Regions from separate parts of the Bilifractor sp. HCP3S3_D3 genome, predicted to be linked through region 4. Evidence: riboswitches for the same ligand, from Rfam matches in the RefSeq annotation. Region 4 holds a riboswitch; each other region holds the start of a gene.
The links. Region 4 has a riboswitch for cobalamin ahead of ACTNDI_RS03875 (1-propanol dehydrogenase PduQ). Riboswitches for the same ligand answer to the same signal wherever they lie in the genome.
Positions count from the first base shown of each region.

Region 1: another riboswitch for cobalamin. It lies ahead of ACTNDI_RS05310 (sirohydrochlorin cobaltochelatase); the one in region 4 lies ahead of ACTNDI_RS03875 (1-propanol dehydrogenase PduQ).
Region 2: another riboswitch for cobalamin. It lies ahead of ACTNDI_RS01070 (FecCD family ABC transporter permease); the one in region 4 lies ahead of ACTNDI_RS03875 (1-propanol dehydrogenase PduQ).
Region 3: another riboswitch for cobalamin. It lies ahead of nikB (nickel ABC transporter permease); the one in region 4 lies ahead of ACTNDI_RS03875 (1-propanol dehydrogenase PduQ).

Region 1 is NZ_JBQHWP010000006.1:102,142-109,420, forward strand. Features, by position in the region: gene ACTNDI_RS05285 (uroporphyrinogen decarboxylase family protein) at 68-1,063, opposite strand; gene ACTNDI_RS05290 (manganese efflux pump MntP) at 1,206-1,817, opposite strand; gene ACTNDI_RS05295 (hypothetical protein) at 2,263-2,520, shown strand; gene ACTNDI_RS05300 (homocysteine S-methyltransferase family protein) at 2,775-3,653, shown strand; gene ACTNDI_RS05305 (homocysteine S-methyltransferase family protein) at 3,807-4,706, shown strand; cobalamin riboswitch at 4,742-4,934, shown strand; gene ACTNDI_RS05310 (sirohydrochlorin cobaltochelatase) at 5,330-6,640, shown strand; gene rsmH (16S rRNA (cytosine(1402)-N(4))-methyltransferase RsmH) at 6,891-7,279, opposite strand, start outside.
Region 2 is NZ_JBQHWP010000001.1:249,025-256,303, reverse strand. Features, by position in the region: gene ACTNDI_RS01075 (EAL domain-containing protein) at 1-3,729, shown strand, start outside; cobalamin riboswitch at 3,842-4,027, shown strand; gene ACTNDI_RS01070 (FecCD family ABC transporter permease) at 4,182-5,237, shown strand; gene ACTNDI_RS01065 (ABC transporter ATP-binding protein) at 5,238-6,371, shown strand; gene ACTNDI_RS01060 (hypothetical protein) at 6,495-7,142, shown strand.
Region 3 is NZ_JBQHWP010000033.1:855-8,133, forward strand. Features, by position in the region: gene ACTNDI_RS13375 (ATP-binding protein) at 1-1,086, shown strand, start outside; gene ACTNDI_RS13380 (diguanylate cyclase) at 1,141-2,328, opposite strand; cobalamin riboswitch at 2,396-2,596, shown strand; gene nikB (nickel ABC transporter permease) at 2,726-3,667, shown strand; gene ACTNDI_RS13390 (ABC transporter permease) at 3,664-4,539, shown strand; gene ACTNDI_RS13395 (ABC transporter substrate-binding protein) at 4,521-6,155, shown strand; gene ACTNDI_RS13400 (ABC transporter ATP-binding protein) at 6,373-7,173, shown strand; gene ACTNDI_RS13405 (ABC transporter ATP-binding protein) at 7,166-7,279, shown strand, end outside.
Region 4 is NZ_JBQHWP010000004.1:151,583-158,861, forward strand. Features, by position in the region: gene ACTNDI_RS03855 (anthranilate synthase component II) at 1-152, shown strand, start outside; gene pabB (aminodeoxychorismate synthase component I) at 328-1,860, shown strand; gene ACTNDI_RS03865 (aminotransferase class IV) at 2,071-3,024, shown strand; gene ACTNDI_RS03870 (MATE family efflux transporter) at 3,008-4,390, opposite strand; cobalamin riboswitch at 4,792-4,976, shown strand; gene ACTNDI_RS03875 (1-propanol dehydrogenase PduQ) at 5,459-6,592, shown strand; gene eutS (ethanolamine utilization microcompartment protein EutS) at 6,644-7,009, shown strand; gene ACTNDI_RS03885 (EutP/PduV family microcompartment system protein) at 7,052-7,279, shown strand, end outside.

The sequences.
Region 1 (7,279 bases), on a different contig from region 4:
CGAGGGCCGGCAGTTACCAGGACTGCCGGCCTAAATTTTTGATGTCTGTTTTTCTCAGATGCAGAGGTTATCCGAAAATCTCCCTGCTCATTTTATCAATTTCCTTGTCTACCATTCCATAAACTTGCGGGAAAACAGAAAAATTCAGGCCATGCGTTGTGCACGGAATGAAATAATGCTTTCCGCAGTCTCTGCAAAGCTGATCTGTCTCCTTTGCAATCTCTTCCTGTGTCACGTCAGGCTTGTCAACCTTGCCGTTATCAATTCCGCCCATGAAGGATATTTTTTCACCATATTCTTTTACCAGCTGCGGCAGATTGTTGACAGACATGCAGCCCTGCCATACATCAATTCCCATGTCAATCATGGAGGGAACAAATGGCGCGCAATAACAGTCGTTATGATGGATAACGAGGACGCCTCTCTCCTTGAAATATCCGTAAATTCTCTGATAGGGTTTCAGGAAAAATTCCCGGAACATATCGGTACTGATAAATGTGGATCTCTGTGTTCCCCAGTCATCATGATGAAAGATGACATCCGGCTTCATATAATCACAGATCTGCTCCGCGTATTTCAGTTCCCATTCTGTAATATAGTCAATCAGATCATGAACCGCCTCCGGCTCCTCATAGAAATTCATCATGGCCGGTTCTACATCGCAGAGATAATGATGCATTTCAAAAAGGCCTGGAGCCATAAATGCGGTAACCATTGTCTCGTTGCGGTCTACAGCTTCCGCAGCCTTGACCGTTGGTTCCCAGTCCTCGGCGGTATAATTGAGCTCCGGAGCTTTCACGTAACGCCTCCACTCTGTGATATCCGGACATACAAGATGCTCCGGATCATGCATCGGGAATGCGCCGGGCTGTCCTTCCGGCCAGGCATTGTAATAACCCCAGCCACATTTCACCGCAGGGTCCCCCGGCTTCGCAGGCATAATCGGGAACTGATTCACGTAAGGTGTGTTCATGACAAAGGACAACGCCTCATACTGTTTCACAAAACGATCCGGTGTTCCGCCATGAATGGTTTCCAAAAAATTTTCTCTTTTCGTCAGCATAGTTTTTCCTCCGCAATAAAAACTATCATCAGGTTACTCACCCTGTTATTATACCATAATTGGCGGAAAATATATATGTTTTGACGAATAATTCACGGATTCTATATAAATTATTAGTTAAAATGCATGATAATGGATGCGTTCAGATCCCTGTCACGAAGATCTCAATTCCGATTGCGATCAGAATGATACCGCCCAGTATCGTTGCCTTTTCCGAGAGCCTCTCACCGAATTTTTTCCCGAACAGAAGTCCGATCATGCAGATCACGAATGTTACAACAGCAATGATCAGCGAGCTCGAGAAAGCAGCTGCTGTTCCGTACCGTGCTGTCGTAAATCCTACGGAAAGTGCATCGATGGAGGTTGCAATTCCCTGTATGAGCAGGGTTTTCCTGGTTAGGACTGTTTTTGTTCCGCACCCGCAGTTTTCGGGATTTTCTTCGCACTTATTTTTTATCCTCCGGATTCCCTCGAACAGCATCTGACCTCCGATATACAGAAGAAGAACCAGCGCAATCCAGGGAATGAATTTCTGAAATACCTTGAAATATGACGCAATCGTGTGTACGCAGAACCATCCGATCATCGGCATGGCGAACTGAAAGAATGCATAGCATGCAGCTATCCAGTAGGTTTTTTTCCTGGACATCCCGGGTTCGTTCAGCCCATTTGCAATCGATACCGAAAAGGCGTCCATTGCCAGACCCACCCCGAGTAAGATACTGTTTAAGACAAAGCTCATCATACTTCCCATCCTGACTTCCACTCCTCATTTCTATCCGTCCGGCCGTTTTTGTTTCTCTTCATCCCATCAGAAAAACGCCCGGATACAGTTCGCGCTGTACCCGGGCGTATATACCTGCAGTCTGACCCATGTACAGCAACATCGCTTACATGAGTCTCGCCGATTAAAGCAAGCCAGGCCGAAACGGCCAGTATGTTGACTTGCTGCATGGGATAAGATAAGTATCCGCGGTCCATCAATTTCCGCAGTCACAGCCCATGCCAACTACTCCCTCACGGTTTTGTGTTTTGTAGATACTATCATTTTGTCACACGATTAGTCAATTCTAATATATATGGCCGGACTTTCTTTCACTGCTTGCAGAAAATATTTGTATGGAATATGATGGATTAATATCGATGATGTCATCGATGCATTATATTGACGCATGATTATTGAAGAAAGGATTTCAGACATGAATGAGGAAAAGACCATCCTTCTCCCTTATGAATCCTGGGCTTACCTGAAGGCCCGCTCCCGCGAGGAACGGATCGGCAGGAAGACCTCCGACGCGCTTCTGAAAAATATGTGGTCGGTTCTGGCCAAGGAAGACGGAAAGATCCGAGTGAACGGAAAAGCACTTGGAGGCCGGGAAAACGGTGAGATCACCTCGTGGTCCGTTGAGGATATGCGGAGAATGCTGGATGAGAAGGGGCTCACCTACACCTTGTAAGGTTTTTCTGTAATTGTTGCAGGATTTCAGGCTGTTGCATTATCATGGTTGTAATTGTGGTTATGTTGCAGCGATAGTAATAGTTGTAGTAATGGAAATGCTGCAGTTATGGTCATAGTTGTAGTAATGGAAATGTTGCAGCTATGGTTATTGCTGTAGTTACAGTTATTAGCAGCTGCTGGTTTTCCAGCGAGTGTCGCGACAGGGAGTAACCCTTTAGAGCGCATATATCTCGTTCAATGAATAGAGGAATTATGACAGAGAATGATTTTACACGGATGACACAGAAGGGCATCGTTATATTGGACGGTGCAATGGGAACGAATCTCTACCGCATGGGGATGCCTCATGGATGCTGCACGGAGGAGTGGGCGCTGAAACATCCGGATGATGTGGAAAAACTTCAGAGGGAGTATGTGGAGGCGGGTTCTCAGATCATTTATGCACCGACCTTTGGTGCGAACCGCATTATGCTGAAGAGATTTGGTCTTGCGGAACATACTGAAGAGATGAACCGGAAACTCTTTGAAATCTCCCGGCGCGCGGCAGAAGGGAAAACTATGATCGCCGGCGATCTGGCGCCCACGGGCATGATTCTGAAGGAATACGGCGGAGCCGGGAGCCGGGAGGAAATGTTCGAGGCGTATCGTGAGCAGGCAAAGGTTCTGTATGAAGCGGGTTGTGATCTTTTTGCCGTGGAAAGTATGCTGTCCGTGCTCGACGCGGTGACTGCGGTAGAAGCAGTGAGATCCGTATGCTCCGCTCCGGTGATCTGCACGCTCACGGTGCGAAAAAACGGAAGCGCCTATTACGGCGGAGATATTTTCGAGGGCGGGCCGCTTGCGGAGAAGGCAGGCGCGGATGCTTACGGCATTAACTGCTGTGATGGCCCGGATGGGATGGAAGAAATTATCTCATCTGTCTCCGAAATGGTTCATATACCGATTGTAGCAAAGCCAAATGCGGGACTGCCGCAAAGGGGCGCAAATGGGCAGATGGTCTACAAAATCAGTCCGGACCAGTTCGTTTCGTCCATGAAGAAACTTGTGTCCGCAGGAGCGTCGGTGATCGGAGGATGCTGCGGAACTACCCCGGCATATATCCGGAGACTTGCGGAGGAATTTCGAAAGTAAACGGACATGTCGTAAAAAACATGGTATAAGCGGCACAGAAGCGGCGAGCGTCGCGATAGCGAGATAAAACTCGCGCAGCGTGTTTTATCTCGTTCATCATCTATCGACTGCCTGTAAGCGGGGCACCACAATGTCTATAAAGTGAGGCTAATCATGAACAAAACTGAATTCAGGGAACTTACAGATAGCAAGATCGTCTGTCTTGACGGAGCAACAGGCACAAATCTGACGCTGCGCGGGATGCCGAAGGGAATCAGCACAGAGGCCTGGGTTCTGGAGCATCCGGAGGTACTTCAAAATCTTCAGAGAGAATTTATCGAAGCGGGAGCGGATGTGATTTACGCGCCGACGTTTGGCGCAAACCGGAAGGTTCTGGGCGGTTTCGAACTGGCGGACGAGACCGAAGAGATGAACAAAAAGCTGCTCGGGCTGTCGCAGGAGGTGTCGAAGGGCAGCGTTCTGGTGGCAGGAGATATGGCGCCCACGGGATTGGTGCCGGATTCCGCTGGAGGAGATGCCAGCTATGAGGAAATTTTTGAGATCTATCGGGAACAGGCAGAGATTCTGTATCATGCCGGCGTGGATCTCTTTGTAATCGAGACGATGATGTCGGCGGATGAGACTTCGATTGCGCTGGACGCGGTTTCGTCTGTTTGTGACCTTCCGGTGATGTGCACGTTTTCCGTATACGCGGATGGAAAGTGCTTTTTTGACGGAAATATCTTTGATGCTGCAGCCGTTCTGGAGGCGATGGGCGCTGCGGCAGTGGGACTGAACTGCTGCAGCGGACCGGATCAGATGGAGAGCATCATCCGGTATCTGGCGAAGAACTGCAGTATTCCGATTATCGCGAAGCCAAACGCGGGAATGCCGAAGATTGACGAGAAGGGGAATGCGATTTACAGCCTCGGGCCGGAAGCCTTTGCGTCTCAGATGAAGATGCTGACAGATGCCGGCGCCAGGATTGTCGGAGGCTGCTGCGGGACAGAGCCGGAGCATATCCGGCTTTTGAAGAAGATGATTTCCGGTCGATCATTTATTGGATCAATTTGACATTTTGTTAATGATTTCATATAATAGAAAAAGTCTTTAAAACATATCTTTTCAGTGCCGCTTTTATGGCGGGTAATAGGAAATCAGGTGAAATACCTGAACGATCCGGTCACTGTGAGCAGTGAGCCAGATGCATTGTCCATTGTATTCCGGTCAACGGAGTATGAGAAGGCGCAGGAAGGCATTTGAGCTGCAAGTCAGGAAACCTGCTGAGAAGACGATAGATTTGCTTCCGATGAAAGCAGAGTCTGTTTGCATAAGAATATTGATGGTTGCATCAGTGATTTCTGGTGTGATCCGGCTGGTTTGCAGATATGCGCTCTTTGGCGTGCGGTTATGGATACCGTTTCTTTGGATGGAGCGTGACCGTCAGGCGGATCCGGGATTTCAGCAGATGTTTCTTTTATATGCAGATACGGAGTGATTGCTTTCTGAGAAGGCGGTCACTCTTTTTTACGCGAACAGTGAGCCGCAGCCGAATGCGAAGTATTCGTGTGCGGCGAGCGTTGCGATAGCGAGATAAAACTCGCGCAGCGTGTTTTATCTCGTTTATGTTCTGTGCTATGGTATCGAAGGGCGTTTTGCCCCTTGATATAGATTATTCTACAAAAAGGAGAAACATGATGAAAAAGAAAGTCGTAACATTATTATGCACCGCGGTTCTGACCGGGTCCATGATTGCCGGATGTGGCAGCGCTAACAGCGCAGCATCGTCAGCATCCGCAGCATCTTCGAGTGCATCTTCCGCGTCTTCAGAGACAGCGGAGGTTACAGAGGCAGCCGCTTCTTCCGAAGAAGTAGAGACGGTTTCTTCTTCCTCTGTATCCGCGGATCAGGCAGCAGCGGACAAGGTAGCCGCTTTGATCGACAAGATCTATGTGCAGGAGAGAACAGACACTACGGACGAGGACTGCAAGGCGGCAAAGGAGGCCTGGGACGCTTTGACGGATACACAGAAGGCTCTGGTAGAGGGCGAGTATGCAGATCCGGATTATTTCGGAAGAGATACCGGCGATGCCTCCAAGGATGATCCGCTCAACGAGGACGGAATCGGAGAAAACGAGATTCTTGTATGCTCTTTCGGAACTTCCTATAATGACAGCCGTGTGCAGGATATCGGCGGAATCGAGAAGGCTCTCCAGGCGGCGTATCCGGACTGGTCTGTAAGACGTGCATTCACGGCGCAGATCATCATCAATCACATTCAGGCGCGTGATAATGAGGTGATCGACAACATGGATCAGGCACTTCAGAGAGCGGTGGACAACGGCGTGAAGAATCTGCTGATTCAGCCGACCCATCTGATGCATGGTGCGGAGTATGACGAGCTGACAGAAACCGTCAGCAAATACGCGGATAAATTTGATTCCGTGAAAATCGCTGAGCCGCTTCTGGGTGAGGTAGGAAGTGACACGAGCGTAGTAAACGAGGACAAGCAGAACGTCGCAAAGATTCTTACTGCTACAGCGGTAGAGAAGGCAGGATATGACAGCCTTGACGCGGCTGCCGCTGACGGAACAGCGTTTGTATTCATGGGTCACGGAACCTCTCATGAGGCGAATATCACCTATGATCAGATGCAGACAGAAATGAATGATCTCGGTTACAAGAACGTATTCATCGGAACCGTTGAGGGCAAGCCGGCAGATACCGAGTGCTCCGCGGTTATCCAGAAGGTACATGACGCGGGATACAAGAAGGTAATTCTGCGTGATCTGATGGTTGTAGCAGGTGATCATGCGAATAACGATATGGCAGGCGATGATTCTGATTCCTGGAAGAGCCAGTTCAATGCATCCGGCTTCTTTGACAGCGTAGATGCTCAGCTCGAAGGAATGGGAAGAATTCCGGATATCGAGCAGATCTATGTAAGCCATACAAAGGCCGCAATGGACAGCGACGCCACAGTTACAAGTTCTTCTGAGGCAAACTGAGATATATCAGTGAGACATATCAGTAAAACAGAGGAAGCGTCCGGCATGTGCCGTACGCTTCTTCTGTCGTAGGGATGGGCATGAATATGTGAATGCACGAAAAATGGGCGTTCGAAAGCTGAATGCGCGAAAGATGAAGGTGCGAAAACCGTATGTGCGTAAAATGAACGCGCGTAAGCCGGATACGCGAAAAATGAGGGTTCGGAAACCGTATGCGTGTAAAATGGACGCGTGAAAGCCGGATACCGGATTAACGGATCGCCCATCTCAGCTTTGTGGAGTGTGCTCTCGGATTCCGGTAGCATTCCTCACGGGAGGGACGGATGACATCCCGGCTGACTTCGGTGTACAGGCCGTCAAGGGCGCCCTGCTTAAAGGACTGCTTGACGAGGCGGTCCTCACCGGAGTGGAAGGTGAGAATGGCAGCTCTGCCTCCGGGTTTCAGCACGGAGGGAAGCTTGTCCAGGAATGCATAGAGAACCTCAAATTCACTGTTCACATCGATGCGGAGTGCCTGGAAGACCCGGGCGCAGGATTTTTTCACTGCTTCGTCCTGTTCGTCCCTGGGCGAATGGCGAAGCTGACGGGTTTGCGTCAGCGCCTCCTTGATCAGAAGGCGAAGGTCCGTGGTGGTTTCCA
Region 2 (7,279 bases), on a different contig from region 4:
ATGACAGGACGGGTGAGCGGATTCGAGGCATTGGCGCGATGGGAAGACCCGGAGCTTGGGATGATATACCCGAACGTGTTTATCCCTGTTCTGGAAGAGGCCCAGCTGATCAACCGGCTCGACCGGTATATTCTGGAGCATGTTCTCTACCTCAGCCGTGACCGGATGGAGAACGGACTTCCACTGCTTCCGATATCCATGAACCTTTCCGCCTATGATTTCGAGGTGGTGAACCCGCTCGATACGATTGAGAAGCTGGTCAGCCGTTACCATGTACCGAGGAGTGTCCTCTGCTTTGAGATCACGGAACGGATCATGCTCCGCAACCGTCACAGCATGGTCAGGACGATTCAAAGGTTTCAGCAGGCAGGATATCAGATCTGGATGGATGATTTCGGAAGCGAATACTCGTCCCTGAATTCTCTTCATAATTTCCAGTTTGATGTGATCAAGATTGACATGGGATTTTTCAGTCATTTTGATGATCGAAGCCGGCAGATTATTACCTCTGTTGTAACAATGGCGAAAATGCTCGGGGTGGAGACACTGGCAGAAGGCGTGGAGACGCAGGAGCAGGTTTCCTTTCTCAAAAAAATCAACTGCGGTCGGATTCAGGGATATTATTACGGACGTCCGATGCGCTACGAGGATAGCGTGACGTATATCCATGGCAGAGGCATGCAGATAGAGAGTCCGGAGGAAGCACATCTTCTCGACGCCGCAGAAGACATCAATATAATTTCGGATTCCCCTACTTCGCTTTTTAGCTTTGATGGGAAAAATATTGTTCTTCTGATCGAAAATGATGCGTACCGGAGGGAGCTGAGAAGTGCAGGTACGCAGAGTATGGAGGAGGCGAATGCCTACCTCAGCGATGAGGGATCTCCAGTGAGAGACAGGTTTGTCCAGCTTTTGCAGAGAGCATTGAAGTCACATGCGGAAGAGAGCATGGTGTACGCGGACAACGGCCAGTATATGAAGGTAAATGTCCGGTGGATTGCGGGAGATGCGCGGCGCTGGGTCGGGGTGGCACATATCTACAATATCAGCAATAATGCCTCACTGCAATTTGCGAAAACCCTTGACCATACGCTGCGGAACATCTTCCAGCTGTACGAGGGATTTTATCTGATTGATCGTGGATCAGAAGAGGTGAAAATTCTCCGGTCCAGCCATCCGGAGATAAAATCTCGGGATGGCTTTTCTTCGATAACAGCGTTTGTCCGGTACTTCAGGGATGAATTGATCTATCCGGACGACAGAGATCGTTTTCTTGCTTTTGTTCAGGCTGAGAATGCTGAGACGGAAGGTGGAAGTACAGATAAGGGGATCAGGGCAGAGATACTGCGTGTGCGGACCGCTGACGGGACATACAGGTGGGCGGTGTTTGAAGCGCTGGTGCTCTATAAGAGTAATGCAAAAAATCTTCTTCTCTGTGAGCGGGAGGATATATGGGAGAGGAAAAGAGATAGGGATGCTCTTCTTCCTGAATTTTGTCAGTCGTTCGGAGTGCCGGGATACGGCACAGATCCGACGGAGGAGGTGAAGGATGGGGATCTGTTCCGGACACTCTGCGATGCATCTCCTTATGAATTCTTCTGGATGGACAGACAGAGAAAGCTTTTGGGCGCAAGCAGAGAATTTGTCAGGAGAATCGGGCTTTCCGACGAGAAGGACTATCTTGGCAAGACAGAATCAGAACTGGGATGGCATATCGATTCTGCCGCAGCGGAGCTGGAGGAGAAAAAAGTTCTGGAGATGGGCGTCAGGTCGACATCGGCCAATGAGCTGGTACTGACCGGAGGCAGACTCGACGGAATCGAGATTACCCGTGTTCCCTGGTACCATGAAAAGGAAATCGTGGGAATGATGGGAATGATCAGCGGTGATCGGGCAGAGGACAGAAAGAAGGAGGTGCGCCTGGGATTTGTCGACCGCGACACAGAGCTATTGAGTTTTCGCGGCGCGATAGAAGCCGGATTGATATATGCGGATCAGTATCGGCTGAAAAAAATCGATTATACAGGACTTTTAATTGATGTTGCCGCATATGCCGAGGCGATGCGGGAAAGCACCGAGAAGGCAAAGGTGATTCTGACCGAAATATCTGCGACACTGAAAAAACTGATGAATCCGGAATGGGCGATCGCGCGGATCGGGCTGTGCTGTTTTCTGTGCTTCTGCCGCAGGGATCATGCCGGAGATGTTGAAGAGAAGATTGACAGGGTATCCGGAATGCTTCCGACGCTTTGGAGAAAGCTCGGAATTCAGGCTGATCCCGTTCTGGCGCATGCGATTGTCTACGGGTCGGAGGTAACGAGCCTGGACGAGATGTTCATGCTGCTGATCCGGAGGATCAGCAGCACGGAGAAGGCGGCTCATGGGGAGAGCCCATATGTCGGGGATTACATTGACCTGAGACGTGAGGTGTTCGACAGCCTGACGGAACATGTCATTGTCAGTGATCCCAGAACATACGAGCTTGTATATATGAATCGTTCTGCCCGAAGGGATTTTGGAATAAAACCGGATGGCAGCCTGAACGGGTGCCGCTGTTATGAGGTGCTGGAAGGTCAGGATGTTCCCTGCGGCGACTGTCCGAATCTGTTGCTGCGGAAGGATTGTGCGTATGAGGCATCACACCTGAACCGGAGAAGGGGAGCAAAAGTACTGATTCGTTCTGCTCTGACAACATGGGAGAACCGGACGCTGAGGCTGACGGTCGAATTTGATATCAACAAGTATCTGCATGCAATAGCAAGGGATCACGAGCTGATCTATCAGGAGATGCGGGCAAATGAGGCAATTTCTCTTGGTATGGCGGAAGAGGATCCCGGAACAGGAATTGAGAAGACGATTGCATGTATCTCTGAAAATATGAGACCGGAGCGCTTCCTGATCTTTGAGGAACGTGATGACAATACAGTTAGTGCCACCTATGAATGGACGGCACCCGGTGTCTTCTCTCTGAAGGAGGAACTCCAGAGCATTCCTCTCTCGGAATTGCGGGCGCTATATATGCGGTTTGCGACAGAACATGTGGTGATGGTCAGTGATATGGATGCCTTTCAGAAGGAAAATCCCGATTTTTCCATGCGAATCCATGATGTTCGGAGCTTTATCTCCGGGCAGCTGAAGATCTTGAATCAGACAGAGGGCTTTACGATGGTTATCAATCCGGCGGCGGACACCTTCCGTAACACCAGCGTGCTGCTTTCCACGCTGACGGATTTCATAGCAATTATGATTCGAAACAGGAACAGCGTGCATCAGCTGGAGAAACAAAGCATGATTGACCAGATGACAGGTGCCGGAAACCGGAGGGCTCTTGAGCGGCAGATCCGCGAGTGGAAGGGTGACGGTCTGCTTGGAGTGATTTCCGTTGACCTGAACGGACTGAAGAACACAAACGATACGGCGGGACATCATGCCGGCGATGTGCTGATTTGCGAAACAGCCCGGGTTCTTCAGGAATGCGCAGGTGAAAAGTATGTGTTTCGCACGGGCGGGGATGAATTTATCGTTCTGACAGAAGATCTGGAGGAGAGAGATATCAGCCTGCTGATACGGCATATGCGTGAGAATGCAGAAAATAATGGAATCAGTATGGCAATTGGGTTTGCGGCATGCCGGGGGAAGGTTACGGACTTTGACGCGCTGCTCACCAGGGCGGATTTCAATATGTATAAGGATAAGGGACACAGTTTCCGCAGAAGAAGGGATGATTGAAGGACTGAAGGAAGTCTTATATCCGCAGTGCGGTATATTTGACACTTTTCAGCCGGTATCGTATAATCGTTGCAGATAATTGAAGAGGGGGCCTTTCAGTGCATCTGGTCTTCTTTGCCTGCCTGGCAGCAGGAGTGCAGAAGATCTGTATGAGAATAGAGAATCAGGTGAAATTCCTGAGCGATCCGGTCACTGTGAGCAGCGAACCATTCCGTTATGTCATTGTGTCCTAGAGCATGAGAAGACAGGAACCGGTGCTTGAGCTGTCAGCCAGGAGAACTGCTGAGAGGTTTTGTAGATATGCTTCCGAAGAAAGCAGATTCTGATGGCTTGGGTGTTTTGCCGGATTTCCGGCGGAACCGATTAATACAGGTTATTTTTTCAGGACGAATGCTTCGGCATTCGTCCCTTTTCATGTATAAGATCATTGAAGTTGAAAGGCATACTTGCGAATGATGAGTGACAATGAAATCAGCAGCTATCACGCTGAGAATCTGAAAAGGAGAATGCGATACACAGCGGTCTTTGCCGTTCTGGCAGCTGCGTTTCTGATCGTGACCGTGGTCAATATCAATACCGGCAATGTCGATATTCCGATTAATAAAATTTTGAGAGCTGTTTTTCTCCGAATCGGCTCAAGGGATGATATGAATATCATCTGGAAGATCCGTCTGCCGCGGATTCTGATGGCGGCTATTCTCGGAGGAGCGCTCTCTCTGTCCGGATTTCTGCTGCAGACATTTTTTGAGAATCCAATCGCGGGTCCTTTTGTGCTCGGAATATCTTCCGGCGCAAAACTGATTGTCGCGTTTCTCATGATTCTTGTGGTGGCCAGGCACGGAGCGGTGTCCTCCTGGGCCATGATCCTTGCCGCGTTCGCGGGGTCTCTTGTGTCAACCGGCTTTATCCTGCTGGTCTCCCGGAGCGTGCGGAATATGTCGGCGTTGCTGGTTGCCGGAATCATGATCGGGTATATCTGTACTGCGCTGACGAATCTTCTCGTTACATTTGCCAGTGATTCGGATATCGCCAACCTTCACAACTGGTCTCAGGGAAGCTTCTCTGGTATGACCTGGGACAATGTCCTGGTGGGCGGAATCATCATCGGAGCTGCGTCTGTCCTGGTATTCCTGCTCGCGAAGCCGATCGGTGCCTTTCAGCTTGGTGAGGCCTACGCGCAGAGCATGGGAGTTAATGTAAAGCAGTTCCGTGTGGCCCTCATCCTGCTGTCCAGCATCCTCTCTGCAACGGTGACGGCATTTGCCGGTCCGATTTCTTTCGTGGGAATCGCGGTGCCCTTCCTGATCAAGCGTGCGCTGAATACGGCAAATCCGGTCGTGGTCATCCCGGCCACTTTCCTTGGAGGCGCCGTCTTCTGCATGATCTGTGATCTGATCGCAAGGGTCGCATTTGCGCCGACTGAACTGGAAATCAGCACGGTGACCTCGATTTTCGGAGCACCGGTCGTGATCTTTATGCTGATACGGCGGCAGAAGGGAAGAAGATAAATGGAGAAGGTACAGAGCGAGGAAAAATATTATCTCCACCTGGAGGGTCTGTCGGTCGGGTATAACGGGAAGCCGGTGATCCGCGATATTGAGATCGGAATCCGGCGCGGTGAGATTGTTACACTGATCGGACCGAACGGCGCGGGAAAATCTACAATATTGAAAAGCATCACGAGACAGCTTTCTCTTGTGGAGGGAGAGGTTGTTTTTGATCTGAAGAATTTGTCGGATTATTCGTTCCGAGAATTGTCTTCGCGTATGGCTGTTGTTCTGACGGACCGTCTGCATCCGGAGCTTATGACCTGCCACGATGTGGTCGCGACCGGAAGATATCCATATACGGGGCGGTTGGGACGGCTGACGGAAGAGGATGAACGGAAGGTAGATGATGCGATGAAGGCGGTTCAGGCGCAGGAGATTGGCAACCGCGACTTTAACGCGATCAGTGACGGGCAGAAGCAGCGGGTGCTGCTCGCGAGGGCGATCTGCCAGGAACCGGATATCATCATCCTGGATGAGCCGACGAGCTTCCTGGATATCAAGCATAAGCTGAAGCTTCTGTCGATTCTCCGGGATATGGCGAAGCAGAAGAATATAACAGTTGTGATGTCGCTGCATGAGATCGATCTGGCGATGAAGATTTCTGACCGGATAATCTGCGTTCACGGCGATAAGATCTTCCGGAGCGGAACGCCGGAGAGCATTTTTCACGAGGACACGATCCGTGAGCTGTATGAAATTGACAACGGCTTTTTTGATCCGATGTTCGGAAGTATCGAGCTTCCGAAGGTCGAGGGAAATCCGGAAGTACTGGTACTGTCATCCTGTGGAACGGGGATACCGGTGTACCGCAGGCTGCAGAAAGAGAAAACGCCTTTTGCGGCGGCAATCCTGTACACGAATGATGTCGACTACCGGTTGGCGCGTCTTCTTGCTTCGCAGGTAATCACCGAAAAGCCCTTTCATGAGATTTCGGACCGCGCTGTCGCCGAGGCGCTGGAGGCGGTAAGAAACTGCGCAAGGATCATCGATGCCGGTGTGACAATCGGTCCGGGAAACCGGAGAATGCAGGAGATTCTCGATGCGGCATATGAAAGTGGAAAATGTGTGAAGTACAGGGCTTCAGATACATAGGAACATGGTTTCAGATACATAAGGGTATGTCTTCAGATACATGAATGTATGTCTTTAAATACATGACGATAGGGTTTCAGACACAGGAGTGTATGGCTCTTTTTATGACAGGAGGGAAATAAAATGAAACAGAGAACAGCAGCAATCTTATGTGCAGCAGTTATGGGAGCGTCGCTTCTGGCCGGATGCGGGACGGGAACGGGAAATTCGGCTTCTGGGACATCTTCTGCAGCGCAGATTCAGTCACAGTCAGGGGCGGAAGAGACTGCAGCCTCGTCCGGCGTTTCCACTGCATCGTCCGCGGCCGTAAGCACATCTTCATCCGATGCTGCCGGACAGTCATCGGAGACCGTTGCCGGTAGTGTTTCAACGTCTTCAACAGCTTCTGCGGGAGCAGAGGTGCCGGCTGACGGAACCTACACGGCCGAATTCACATCCGACAGTCCGATGTTTAAGGTGAATGAGGCAAACGACGGCAAGGGAACCTTGACGGTGAAGGACGGGAAAATGGTCATTCACGTAAGCCTGACCTCCGAAAATATTGTGAACCTGTTTGCCGGGACAAAGGAAGATGCTCAGAAGGACGGCGCAGAGCTTCTTCAGCCGACCGTAGATACGGTCACATACAGTGACGGAACGACAGAGGATGTGTATGGGTTTGATATTCCGGTTCCGGCACTTGACAAAGAATTTCCCGTTGCTCTGATTGGCAAAAAGGGAAAATGGTACGATCATATGGTCACCGTTACCAATCCCGTTCCAAAGGCATGACTTGTGCTTTCACTCCATTGATGTCTGGGACATGTTGAATGAACAGGGATTTTTTGCTGAGATGAACCGGAAAGCGGTTTCGGAAAAGGTTGAAAAAGAGATTTAAAAAGAGATTTAAAAAGAGGAGTAAAAAGAGG
Region 3 (7,279 bases), on a different contig from region 4:
GGCGATTTCAATGAGACGGTTTATATTAAGGGGGACGGCAACTCCACACCAGCTACACCGGAAGACATTATATCTTTGTCAAAACGAAAACATGGTGTTGATAACGAAAGTAGTGATGTTCTGTATGAGGAAGAGGGATGGACTGAGTATATTGACTTGTGCAGAGAATTTCGTCAAGACAAGTCTGCTCCGACCTTAAAGGAACTGCAGAATGAGGAGATCGTCACAAAGAATGGATTTGCAAAATCTGGTTTCCTGATGTTTAAGGATGATTATATCGGGGATGATACTCTGGTGAGTTGCCGTCTGTGGCGTGGAAAGACGAAAACCGGCACTGTTCTTGACAGCGACAGGTTCAAAGGTTCTCTATCACACGTGCTCAGAAGTGCGTTAAACTTCATTGAAAGAAATACAAAAACAGGTTGGAGAAAGACGGAAAACGGGGGAAGAGAGGAGATCCGGTCGTACCCAAAAGAAGCTGTCAGAGAAGCAATGGTCAATGCGATTGCGCACAGAGATTATTCTATAGCAGGAACACAGATTGATGTGGATATTTACAGTGACAGGCTTGATATTGTGTCTCCAGGTTCATGGCTGCTTCCGAAAAGCTACGAGGCCTATCCGGCAGGGACGATCCCGTCGATCCGAAGAAATTCGATTATTGCGGCATGCTTGGATGTGGCTAATTTAATGGAGCGTGGCGGAACCGGCTTTCAGACGATGATAGATAGTTATCGTGACAGTGAGGATCGTCTTCAGCCTGTTGTTTCCATCTATCCTGGGTTTCTGGATCTACGTTTGTTTGACAGACTTTATGAACCTATGGTGCAGGCGTGGGTTGAAGAACAGATGCCCGATACAGAAAAAGTTATTCGATTATTAAGAGAGGAGGGCCCCAAGCCGGTCAAAGAACTTCAGGCTCACGTCGGCTTTTCGCAAAGAACTCGCTTTCTTAAAGAGATCATCAATCCAATGATTCAATCTGGTATAATATATCGAGACGGAAACATTAAGTCCCCAACGGCTCGGATTTGTCTTCGGGAAGGAAAGAGCATACCCGGTCATGGTGAAAACCATGAAGATTAAACGGTGAAAATGCTGTCGATCGGTTGTCAAAGGATGATCTGTCAGGGGAGGCGTTTACCGTGCCGCGTGATGAATCTTTTTGCAGCGGTACATGTCCTCGTCGGCATCGTGAATATATTCTTCGATGCGTGAATAAAGCTGGTCTGGCGGGCAGTCCAAGACCGGGTAGCTGGTGCCGATGCTGGCAGAAATCTGATCCTGCGCCAGAAACTCAAGAATACGCCTGCGGCTTTGTGCGATGGTTTCCTCGTTCTGACAGGAGATGATCGCCACAAATTCGTCGCCGCCGTATCGGTACGTGAAATTGTCCGGCGGGACGGCGCGCAGAATAGCGGATGCGGTCACCTGAAGAATGTGATCACCGTAGGCGTGTCCCCTGGTGTCGTTGATTTCTTTGAAGCCGTCAATATCCAGGAAGAATATTGCAATGAACCTGCCTTTGTCAAGCTCGCCTGAGAGCCATGGAAGAAAGCGCGGTTCAAAGGCGTTCTTGGAGTACAGACCGGTCAGCAGATCACGGTAATAAATCTCGCGGAGGGTGGAGAGGGAGTTCACCAGCTTTCGGTTTGTATCCCATTCGGTGAGTGCATGGAGCACGATATCCTGAAATTCATAAAAACGCCATTCTTTTATGATAAAACGAGGATTGCGGAGAATGACGAGCCCTGCGCAGAGACTTCGGATATGAAGCGGCAGGACAAGGGTATAGGATCCCTCCCGGATCGCGTCAAGGTGTTTGTTCAGAGCATCAATATTTTTGAACCGGATGGGCCGCATGCCCGGTTCGTTCTGCACTTCCAGGACACGTTCTCTGTCCGCACAGTCCGACCGCAACTGCACTGGTTCGTTTTGGTCTTCCGGGGCACTTTCTCTGGCTTCGATGAGATTCAGGTGTTCCATAGTATAACAGCCTTCCTCCAATTCCCCGCTTCCGATCCGGTCGTCGAGAACGATGTAGACACCGTCGAGGTCCATTGAGGCATAAAAGTCCGCGATGCGCTGCATCAGTTCCGGGAGAGACAGGGAAGGATCCAGCGAGGAGACCATCGCGGAAAAACGTTCGTTTCGGTCATCGACATATATGCTGTCCTCGACCTGCCAGGCCAGGTACGCCCGGTAGTTGATTCGGAAAGTGAGAATCCGCCGCGCTCCTTCATGTACTGCATGATTCCGGTGCTCCAGGCGGATATGATGAAACGGCGCCAGCCATCTGAAAGAAGCAGAAATCCGGAAGAAGCACATTTAAATCCGGATTTAATAATTTCTCTTGCAAAAATATAAAATGGTGTTACTATAGTAAAACAAGTTTAATTAAATATCTTTTACAAGTGCAGAAATGCCATATCGTTAGATCGGGATTTCTGATAATAGGGAAACAGGTGAAAGACCTGTACTGTCTCGCAACTGTAATTGGATGCGTCCGCTGGTTATCCACTGTCTTTACGGATGGGAAGGAAGCGTGCCGCAGGAAGCCATAAGTCAGGAAACCTGCTTGTAAAAATGTCAGTGTGGTCACGATGTATGACTTAATGACGGCAAATTATTTCTGCTCCTGGAGGCAGAATCTTTTGCGTGTTTAAATGTCAGAGATCGTTTCACGGAAACGGTCTTTTTCTTTTGCCTGAAAAAGAGGGGTGTCATGAAAAAATACCTGATTGGAAGAATTCTTTTTGTCATTCCGATAATGTTCTTTCTCTCTCTGTTTACCTTTGGTCTTACGTATCTTTCACCTTCTGATCCGGTGACTCTTTATTATGACAGACTTGGAGCAAAGCCGGACAAACAAATGGTTGAGGAAACCAAAGAAGAGATGGGACTGAATGATCCGTTTCCGATTCAGTATGGGCGATGGCTGAATCGTGCTGTGCATGGTGATCTCGGAACATCATATTACTACAAAACATCTGTCTGGAGTGAACTGACCAGCCGTCTTCCGAATACGGTTATTCTGACGGTCTCTACAGTTGTACTGACGATACTGATCGCAGTGCCTCTGGGGATCCTGTGCGCCGTCTTTCAGAATAAATGGATTGACTATATTCTGCGTTTCATCTCCTTTCTGGGGGTGAGTATGCCCAGCTTTTGGGTCGGTACACTGCTGATGTATTTTTTCGGAGTAAAGCTGAAAGCTCTTCCGATATTGGGATCGGGAGATCTGAAACATCTGATTCTTCCGACAGCGACACTCTCTTTCTGGATGGTTTCTCTCTATGTGAGAAGACTGCGTGGCAGTGCATTGGAAGAATTGAACAAGGATTATCTGAATGGAGGGCTGGCAAGGGGACTTTCCAAATGGCATGTTATCTGGCACCAGATCCTGCCGAACTCGCTGCTTTCTGTGATTACGATGTTTGGCATGTCAATCGGATCTCTTCTTGGGGGAGCAACGATCGTGGAAACGATCTTTGAATGGAAGGGAATTGGAAAGATGGCTGTGGACGCAATATCCGTGAAAGACTATCCGATTATCCAGGGTTATGTTCTCTGGATGGCCATCATCTATGTAACGGTCAACCTGGTCGTGGATCTGTCGTATCAGTTTTTGGATCCAAGGATCCGGCTGGGAGGAAGGAAAGGATGAAATATTATATAAAAAGAGCACTCAGCAGTCCGCAGTTCGTCATCCTCTTCCTTCTTGCTGTTTTGTTGATTTTGATACCGATTTTTGCTCCATGGATTGCGCCGCATGATCCGATTGCCAATGATTATGCTGCTTCCATGATTTCTCACAGCAGGGAGTTTCCGCTGGGAACAGATCAGCTTGGACGCTGCATTCTGTCCAGACTTATCTGGGGAGGAAGGACTTCTCTGTTAATTGTCTTTCTGGTTGTGGCAATTGTTTCAGTTCTTGGCATCCTGCTGGGGGTCACAGCAGGCTTTGCGGGAGGATGGCTGGATAACATCCTGTCCAGAGCAACGGATATTGTGATGGCGGTTCCTTCCATGGTTTTTGTCATTGCACTGGTTACGGTTCTCGGTCCGGGTCTTTGGCACACTGTGCTAGCCATGGCGCTGGTTGGTTGGACTGAAAATTTCCGGGTTTCCAGAGCCTTGGTGCTTTCTGAAAAGGAAAACCATTATGTAGAGGAAGGCAGGCTGGGTGGATTGAAGAAAAAAGATATGATTTTTCATCTCATTCTGCCAAACGTAGTTCCGTACCTTCTGGTCAATATTACACAGGATATCGGCTCTAATCTGCTTACCCTAAGTGGGCTGTCCTTATTGGGACTGTCTTCCCAGCCACCTGTTCCGGAATGGGGCTTTATGCTCAGTGAAGGAAGGAAGTTTATACAGTCTGCCCCATGGCTGATTTTCTGGCCCGGCATGGTGATTGTCATCCATGTCATTGTGTTCAATCTTTTAGGCGACAGCCTTAGAGATATATTAGATCCTCGTTTTGAAAAACAAAAAAAGAAAGGCAGGAGATTTAAAAAATGGCTCGAAACAAATTGATTGCATTTACCTGTGCGGCTGTTATGGCATGTACACTTTTTGCCGGATGCGGCTCCTCTGCAGCCGGAACTTCTCAGGATTCATCCGCTTCACAGAACGCTGCATCTGTAGCGGCTTCGTCCACATCGAAGGAAACCGGAACCACAGTTACTTCCGGAGCCGGTGACAATGCATCCACAGCAGGAGAGAAACACCTGAACGCAGCTCTTTACTGGTTTGGAACCAGTCTGGATCCCGCGACAGAATATGACGGGTGGACAACCTGCCGTGCCGGAATTACAGAAACGCTGGTTACTGTCGATAAAAATTATGAGCTTCAGCCCCTTCTTGCGGACAGCTGGAAACAGACAGATGATACGACGTGGGTTTTCCATATCCGTGACGGTGTGACCTTCCAGGATGGAACGCCGGTGGATGCAGCTGCCTGCAAAGCTTCTCTGGAGAGGGCGATGCAGGTACAGGAGAGAGCGGTAACCGCAGCAAAAATAGATACCATTGAGGCAGACGGACAGAATCTGACCATCAAGACCACGGAACCGTTTGGCGCTTTCCTGGCAAATTTATCGGAACCCCTCTACTCCATTATTAAGGTTGGAGATGATCAGGATTACGCAAATAAGCCGATCGGAACCGGTCCGTTCATGGTGAAGGATTTTACAGTGAATGAAAAAATCGACGAAGTGAAATACGACGGGTACTGGAACGGAGCATCCGATATCGATTCTATTACGATAACCTGCATTGAAGATGACAGCACAAGGGGACTGGCTCTGCAGTCGGGCGAGCAGGATATTGTGCAGAGAGTGGCTTCTACCGATATTGATACCTTCGCGAATGACAGTACATACCAGGCTCTTAATACGACTGGCGCACGAATCCGTCTGCTGCTTCTGAACCAGGCAAATGAAGCACTGAAGGATACTAATGTGAGGAAAGCCCTTGCGGACTGCATAGATTATGATTCACTTGTCAGCATTCTGGGGTCGGGAGTTACTACGGCAGGCGCTCCGTACCCGGCATCCGCGCCCTATGGATATGACGATCTGGACAGACAGACCTATAAGCCGGATGAGGCGAAGAGTCTGCTGGAGAAGGCCGGATACAAGGACAGTGACGGAGACGGCATTGTTGATAAAGACGGCAAAAATTTGTCTCTGAAGATCACTTATTCTATGGGAGATTATACAACGATGCTGGAGGCGGTTCAGTCAATGGCAAAGGAAGCGGGTATAGATATACAGCTGAATCTTGAGGATGATATTACAGAATCTGAGAAAAATAAGGATTATGATATCCTGTGTACAAACTGGCAGTGTCTTTCCACCGGAGACCCGCAGTGGTTCCTGGATCAGCTTTACAAAACCGACGGGCCGGATAATTCCATGAATTACAGCAACAAAGATCTTGACAACATTATTTCCGAACTTTCCAGTACATTTGATACCGATGGCAGGAAGAAACTGACGATTGACGCGGAAAAAATTCTTCTTCAGGATACCGCGAGCATCTGGCTGGTCGGAGAAAAAAATTACGTTGTAGCAAACAGCAAGGTACATAATATAACACCTTATCCGATCGATTATTACTTTATCGATAATAAAATGTCAATAGACTGACGATTTATTGACGGAAGAATCATTCCGAAGGGAAGCGTGTTCTCCCTGCATGCATCACATCGTGCAGGGAGATTCTTTTTACGCGAACAGTGAGCCGCAGCCGAATGCGAAGTATTCGTGTGCGGCGAGCGTCGCGATAGCGAGATAAAACTCGCGCAGCGTGTTTTATCTCGTTTTCGGAGAGCGTCTGATACAGCGTTACGCTTGGGAGGAACTTATGGAAATTCTGGAGCTGAATCATATTTCCCTTACTTATGACGGCATCGTGAATATTCTTGACGACATTACATTTTCTGTACGTTCCGGAGAAATAATCGGGATTGTCGGAGAGAGTGGAAGCGGAAAATCAACTCTCCTTCATGTGGTTCTGGGCCTGATTCCGGATGGAGCCGTGACGAAAGGGGAATGTTTTCTGTTTGGACGCAGCAACCTGGAACGGAAACGCAGCGAATTAAAAAAACTGCGTGGAGAAGAGGTCGCCATGATTTTTCAGGATACCGGACGTTATATGAATCCCATATCGCGGATTGGAGCCCAGTATAAGGAATATCTGACAGCCCACGGGTACAGAGGCAGAAAAAACTGCTTAGAGAAGGAAAAAGAGATGCTGAGCCGTGTTCATCTGAAAGATACAGAAAGAATTCTGCATGCGTATCCCTTTGAATTATCCGGAGGTATGCGTCAGAGAGTCGGCATTGCCATGGCCATGAGCCTGAAACCAAAGCTTCTGCTGGCCGATGAGCCCACCAGCGCGCTGGATGTTACGATGCAGGCTCAGGTAGTATATGAAATGATGGAGCTGCGCAGAAAATATGGAACTTCCATCATTCTTGTGACACATAATATCGGAGTCGCAGCGTGTATGTCAGACAAGCTGGGTATTATGCAGAACGGGAAGCTTGTGGAGTGGGGGAATACAAGGGATATTATTTCCTGTCCCCAGACAGATTATACTCGCACACTTCTTGATTCTGTGATTGAAATTGATGATGAAAGGATGGCAGGAAAAAATGAGTGATGTGCTGCTGGAAGTAAGTCATCTGTCCAAAAGCTTTGAATCCGGAAGTCGTGAGAAAGGAATGATTCCCGCCGTTCGTGACGTAAGTTTTCATATAAACCGCGGG
Region 4 (7,279 bases):
ACGGGGAAGGAGTAATTATGGCAATGCATCACAAATACTGCCCGGTGTACGGTGTTCAGTTTCACCCCGAGGCGGTTCTCACGGCCTACGGTCATGAGCTGCTGGAAAATTTTCTTCGAATATGCAGGGACTACAGGATGAGCAGGGGATAAAAGCGGACGGGAACCGTGCCAGCAGTGATGAGAGAAATGGAAGAATGAAAAGAGAAGAAATTAACTACCGTTGTGTTGATGAGAGAAGTAAGGCGGGATTCGTGAATAGACGATGTAAGCTGAGAGATAATACGGCAGGGTGTATGACGGACGAGAAAGCGAGCGGGAGAAAGCAATGAGACGGATAATAACGGAAGAGTGGAGTGGAGAAGGGCTGACGCTGGAACGGCTTGCTAATGTCATCCGGAGAGATGGCATCAGCGGATCGGACTGGGCATTTCTGGATTCCTCGCTGAAAGGACCGGACGGAAGATATTCGATTCTTGGCCTGTATCCTTATCTTGAGGCGGAGGAAAGGAACGGGGAGCTGTTCGTGAATGGAGAGAGGAGGACGGGCGATCTTCTGGCTTTCCTGAAGGATTATATCGAGAATAACCGGGATAGACAGAACAGGGAATCCGGGACCGGCGGGGAGCGGAAGGATGGCGGACCGGTCATGACCGCAGGGGCTATCGGCTGGTTAAGTTATGATTACGGAAGGAAAAGGGCGGAGATACCGGGACGGCATGAAAACGATGATTCTTCCGTTGACGGAGGTCTGCCCGACGGGAGATTTGTCTTTTATGATCTGTATCTGGTTGAAGATCTTCTGGAGAACAGAATCTGGATCTGCACCGGGGAAAATCTGTCCGGAATTGGCGATTACCGGGAAAAAGTCCGGATGTGGGCCGAAGAAACAGCGGACCTCTGTGCAGAGAGAATCAGGAATGACAAACGGATTGTGCGGCATGATCCGGTCAGGAAGGGAGAGAGGGGAAAAACAGTCATATCCGGTGATCAGGGAAGGTCAGATGCCGGAGAAGGCACCGGAGAAGTGATTTTTTCCTCTGATTACGGAGAAGAGGATTACGAAGAGACAATCCGGAGGCTGGTTGAGTATATGAGGGCAGGAGATATCTACGTCATGAATATGACGCGCAGGATTACAGCGGAACACATCGGGGATCCGTATCAGATGTTCCGGTATCTGCGGAAGCATAATCCGTCGCCGTTCGGCGCATTCCTGTCCTTCGGAGAGTATGAGATTGTGTGCGCCTCCCCGGAGCGCTTCCTGAGGGTTCGGGATGGAGCCGTGGAGACCAGTCCGATCAAGGGAACGCGGAAAAGAGGGGATACGCCTGAGGAGGATCAGAGACTGAGGCAGGAGCTAGCGGAGTCGGAGAAGGACAAAAGTGAGCTGCTGATGATCGTGGATCTGGAGCGGAATGACCTGAACCGGGTGTGTGTGCCGGGATCCGTGAAGGTGCCGCGCATGTATTACATCGAAAGCTTCGCAACGGTGCATCATCTTATCTCGGATGTAACGGGGAGGCTGAGACCGGAGTGCAGTGCGGTGGATCTGCTCGATGCGGCTTTTCCGGGCGGGTCAATCACAGGCGCACCGAAGCGTCGTGCGATGGAAATCATCGATGAACAGGAGAACAGTAGCAGGGGACTGTATACAGGAGTCATCGGCTATCTGGGATTGGACGGGAACTGTGATTTTAATATCGTGATCCGGACGGCGGTCTGTCGAAATGGCTGCTGCAGCATCGGAGTCGGCGGGGGAATTACCGTGGATTCGGATCCGGAATTCGAATATGAGGAGACAAATCAGAAAGCGGCGGCACTGGTCGAGGCGATTCGTGCGGTAAACCACATGCTGTAAACAGCGCCACAGACTGTATAAGTCCCCGCGTCACTTCGCAGCTTCCGTGCGACTGGACTTATACAGTAAAAGAATGAGAGGATAAGGAAATAAGATAGCAGGCGGCGTTGCCTGAGACGGTCTGCGCGGCAACAGGAGAGCAGGAAGAGCTCTGGACGGGGAGAAATGCGGTACAGTTCAGACAGAAAGAATTGGAAACAGAGGTGTGAAATGGAAGAGATCAGATGTAAGGCGGATGATGGCTTTTTCTTCGGAATGGGATTATTCGAGACAATTGCAATAATCCATGGGACGGCAATGCTGGAGGACCTGCATATCCGCAGGCTGGCAGGCGGACTTCGTGACCTGCATATTGAAAACAGAGCGTATCTGAAGTGGGAGGAAGAACATGGCAGCGGGGAAGAACGTGGCAGGGGGGAATGGTGCGGAAACGGCAGAAAAAGCGGGATGGAGACCTGGCTGACGGAGATGCTGCACGAATATCTGTCGGGACTTGAGAAAGGACGGGTATGGGAAAGAGGGGCGCTGAAAATTACCGTGACGGAGGAAAATCTGCTGTTCAGCACCCGGGAGAATCCCTATACGGACCGGCAGTTCCAGGAGGGGCTCCGGCTGCGCTTCAGCCCGGTTCTGCGAAATGAAACCTCGCCGTTTACCTACTATAAAACCTTAAATTGCGGGGACAATATCCTGGTGCACCGGCAGATTCAGAAGATGGGGTATGATGAAGCGGTTTTTGTGAATACGAAGGGCGAGATCTGCGAAGGATCCGTAAGCAATGTTTTTTTCACCAGGGGAAATGAAGTTGTGACTCCTCCGGTAACAAGCGGGCTTTTGAAGGGAACGATCCGGAGCTATCTGCTTGATCCGGGGAAGAAATGGATGCTGGATCGGAAGGAAGGGGACTGTCTGAAATTCCGGGAACAGGTGGTGCGGACGGAAGATCTGAAAAAATTCACCGGCATGTTCATCACCAATTCTCTGATGGGAATCATGCCGGTGCAGTCTCTTGGAAGATTTCGTTTTCCGGACAGGAAAGCCGCCGAAGCACTGCGGGATTCCTTCCTCCGGGATATGGAAACAGGCGGACACAATGTGGAAACAGGCGGACGCAGTATGGGAACAGGCAGACTGGATATGGAATCGGTCAGTCGTAGAGGTTAAGCTTCTTCATGACCAGAATCGAGATATACAGCGCCGCGGCCGTCAGCAGCCAGGAGACCGGCCAGACGAGACATAGGACCTCATAGACCGGGTGGTGTGCGAACACAGTAAACAGCCAGATCAGCCGGAACAGGATGGTGCCGCACAGAATTTCGACGGAGGGGAGCAGAGAATGACCTCTTCCCCGGAGAACGGCTGCAGGAATCTCATACAGGGTGACGAGATATTCCCAGAGGAGGACCAGGCGGTTCCGGCGGATGGCGTACATCAGGACGGCCTCTTTTGAGGAGAAAATCCGCATGAAGAAGGTCCCGGAGAGCGCGATCGGAACGCTGAGCACGGCGCCGGCCAGGGCTCCGAAGATGAGGCAGTACAGGAAAATTTTTCCGCAGCGTTTCTTCTGTCCGGCGGCGTGGTTCTGGCTGATGAAGGTGGTGGCTGCCTGCGTGAAGGCAGCTACGGCAAAGTATCCGAAGTATTCAAAGTTCAGGGCGGCGGCGCTTCCTGCGATGGCGTCGGATCCGAAGCCGTTGATGGCGGCCTGGATAAATACATTTGAGACGCAGAATACTGCCTCCTGTACACCGGCCGGAAGGCCAATAGCCAGGAGTCGCTTCACATTTTCTCCCTTCAGACGGAGATTGCGCAGGGAGAGATGGAATTCATCGGTTTCCTTCATCAGGAAAGAAACTGTGAGGGCGGCACTCAGGGCATTGGAGATGTCCGTCGCAAGAGCGACACCGGTTACATTTAAGCGGCACACAATAACAAAGAAAAGATTCAGTATGACATTCAGAATTCCCGCGGAAATCAGAGCATAAAGGGGTCTTCTGGTGTCACCCTTAGCCCGCAGAATGGCACTTGCGAAGTTGTAAATTACGATGAACGGACTTCCCAGCATGTAAATCTGAAGGTAGCGCACGCCGAGATCAAGGATATTGTCCGGAGTGGATATCAGGATCAGCAGCGGCCGGGCGGACACGAGTCCGCAGATCATCAGGATGACGCCGACAATGAGACTGAAGAGCATGGATGTGTGAATAGCCGCAGGAATTTCTTTCCGGCGGTTCATTCCGATGTAGCGGGCGATCAGGACATTGACGCCGACGGAGAGACCGGTGATCAGGCCGAGGATGATGCCGATGGGTTCCGCGTTGAGACCGACGGCGGCCAGTGCTTCAGGAGAGGAAAACTGTCCGATGACCGCGGAATCCGCAGAATTGAAGAGCTGCTGCAGAATGCTCGCGGCAGCGATCGGGAGCGCGAAGAGCATGATTTTCCCTGCCAGGCCGCCGTGGATCATATCGATCTCATTTCTGGCGGTTCTTTTGTTTTGGGTAATTGCTTTGGAATCAGATGATGACATTTGTGAAATAACCTCGTTGTTAATATTTTTGTGCTGTATCATTGCTGCCGCGTCATGGCTGCTGCATCATTGTGCTGCGTCATGGTTGCTGCATCATTGCTGCATGAGTCATGAACCTTCTGTTGTATCTTAGCGGCGAAGTACGGAGCAATCCGCAGCTGATACTGTATGTGGCACGATGTATCGTATGGGAGCTTACGGTCTTTAACAGAAGATCTGAGCATGTGCGTGATTTGCGCACATCCTATATTAGCAGGAGCGGGATTTATTAACCAGTGGTGTTTGGACAAATATCCGGCAAAATATACAGAATCAGCTGATAAAATTATACAAAACATGACTGAAAATTATACAAAACATGACGCTTGACAAAAGGTTGTCAATATTATAAACTGACAACATAAATTTGATGGTACACAGGTGTCGGTAAATTGTTGCCGGTGAAAAGGGAAGCAGGTGTGAATCCTGCACAATGCCGTTGCTGTGTTGGCTTAGCTTTTTCTCTTATGCCATTGGGGAAACCTGAGAAGGCGAGAAAAAGTGATGACGCCGCAGTCAGAAGACCTGCCCGTGTATAACGCACATGAATTCTCCTCGGATCTGGGAGAGTGCCTGCCCTCAGCGATGCAGCTGATGGCTTTTCGGCCGTGTCCATGGAATGGAACCGGTATTTTATGAACAGGGAAGACCGTTAAGTGCTTCACCATCGAATTTTTCATTGCGCCACCTCTCTTAATTATCAATCCGGCGGATGCAATGTCGAAAGGGAAAGTGTCGGGCGGAACGGTCGGTGCTTTCCCTTTTCTTTTTCGCTTTGAAAGGATGCCAACAATTTCATAAACCCGCATTTTCCCGTTGGCTTTGCGTATTTACTCTTTCCTTTGAGTATGAATACGAAGCAGGGGGAAGTGTGTTTTTCTGCCGGGCGAGGAAGCCGCAGAAGAATGAGGTAATATGTATTTAAGTGCGATGCAGCATTTTAAACAGTATGTTTAAAATGCTGCTTTTTTTGTCTCGGAATAACAGTAAAAATTTACTATTAATTTAACACAGAAGAAAGGGGAAGCAATGGGAGAATTCAGAGTCAGCACCAGGATCATGATCGGTGATCGGCTCGATCAGCTGGTGAATGATATGAAAAAGGTGTTTGTTGTAGCGGATCATTTTCTTGCGGTCAGCAAAAAGGTTTCGTATGTGACGGACCGGCTGGATCGCGCGGGAAAGCAGTACGATGTTTTTTCGGATGTGGCGGCTGAGCCGGATCTGGGAGTCGTGACTGCCGGTATCAAAAGGCTGGAGGCGCTGGATCCCGATACGGTCATCTGCCTCGGCGGCGGCGCGTCCATCGACGCGGCGAAAGCGATCGTTTTTATCGCGAGACGTGTAAATGAAAAATATAAAAACATCCGCTTCATCGCGATTCCGACGACCAGCGGAACCGGTTCCGAGGTGAGCACATTCGCCGTTATTACAGACAAAACGACGCAGACAAAATATCCGCTCGTGGACGAGAGTCTGGTGCCGGATATCGCTGTACTGGACGCGAGTCTGGTCGTCAGCGCGCCGCCGAAGGTCACCGGAGATACGGGCATTGACGTATTTACACATGCGGTGGAAGCCTTTGTCTCCAGGGAACACAATGATTTTACGGATGCCATGGCCATCAAGTCACTGCAGCTTTTACAGAACAACCTCCTTGAAGTGTATAAAAATCCCGAGAACCTTCACGCGCGGCAGAGCATGCACAATGCTTCGTGCATGGCTGGTATTGCGTTCGCAAATTCCGGTCTCGGGCTGAACCACGGTATGGCGCACGCCATGGGTGCGCATTTTCATATTCCGCATGGGCGGGCAAACGGAATTCTTCTTCCGTATGTCATGAGCTTCAATGCCGGATGCCATGACCATCTGACACCGGCCGCAAGCCGATACGCGGAGATCGTCGCGCAGCTGGGCATGGACAGCGTGGGAACGCGTCAGAGCGCGTTGATGCTGATCCGCACTGCAAAACGCTTTATGGAGAAAATGAACATGCCGGTGACAATCGCAGAGGCAGGTGTCACAGAAGATGATTTTAATGCACAGCTGGATGAGATGGCAAAGGCAGCGCTTGCTGATCCGTGCACTGCATCGAACCCGAGAGAGGTCACACTGGAGGATATCAAGACGCTTTATCGTCAGGCGTTTACCGGCAGGGCGTAAGAAATAGCTTACCAGGGATGATTGCCGGTATGTAGGCCGGAAGGAGGGGCTATGTTTGAATCGAACGGCGGGAACGGCGGGAACAAAGAGAGAATTATTCAGGAATTTGTTCCCGGAAAACAGGTTACTCTGGCGCATGTGATCGCCAGCCCGGATGCGGATTTGTATTCGAAGCTGGGTCTTCTGGACGCATCGGGCGCAATCGGAATCATGACAATTACGCCGAGTGAGGGCGCTATGATCGCTGCTGATGTGGCTTCGAAGGCTGCGGATATTAAAATCGGCTTTGTGGACCGTTTCAACGGATCATTGGTAATCACCGGCGATGTGGCGGCTGTGGAGGAGGCGCTGAAAAACGTCATGAATGTTCTCTGCGGCATGATGGGATTTTCCTCCACGGTGATCACAAGGACATGATGGGATTTTCCTCCACGGTGATCACAAGGACATGACAGACAGATGACAAATCAGAAAAGAAAAAGAATAATGCTGATCGGACGGTCGACGGCCGGAAAAACGACACTGTGCCAGAGAATTTTCAACGATGATATCCGGTACCACAAAACCCAGACAGTCACCGTGGAACATGAAGTAATGATTGACACGCCGGGGGAATACCTGGAGCGGAGAGGATTCCGGGGAGCGCTGATGGTCACATCGGCCGATGCGGACATCATTCTTTTTCTG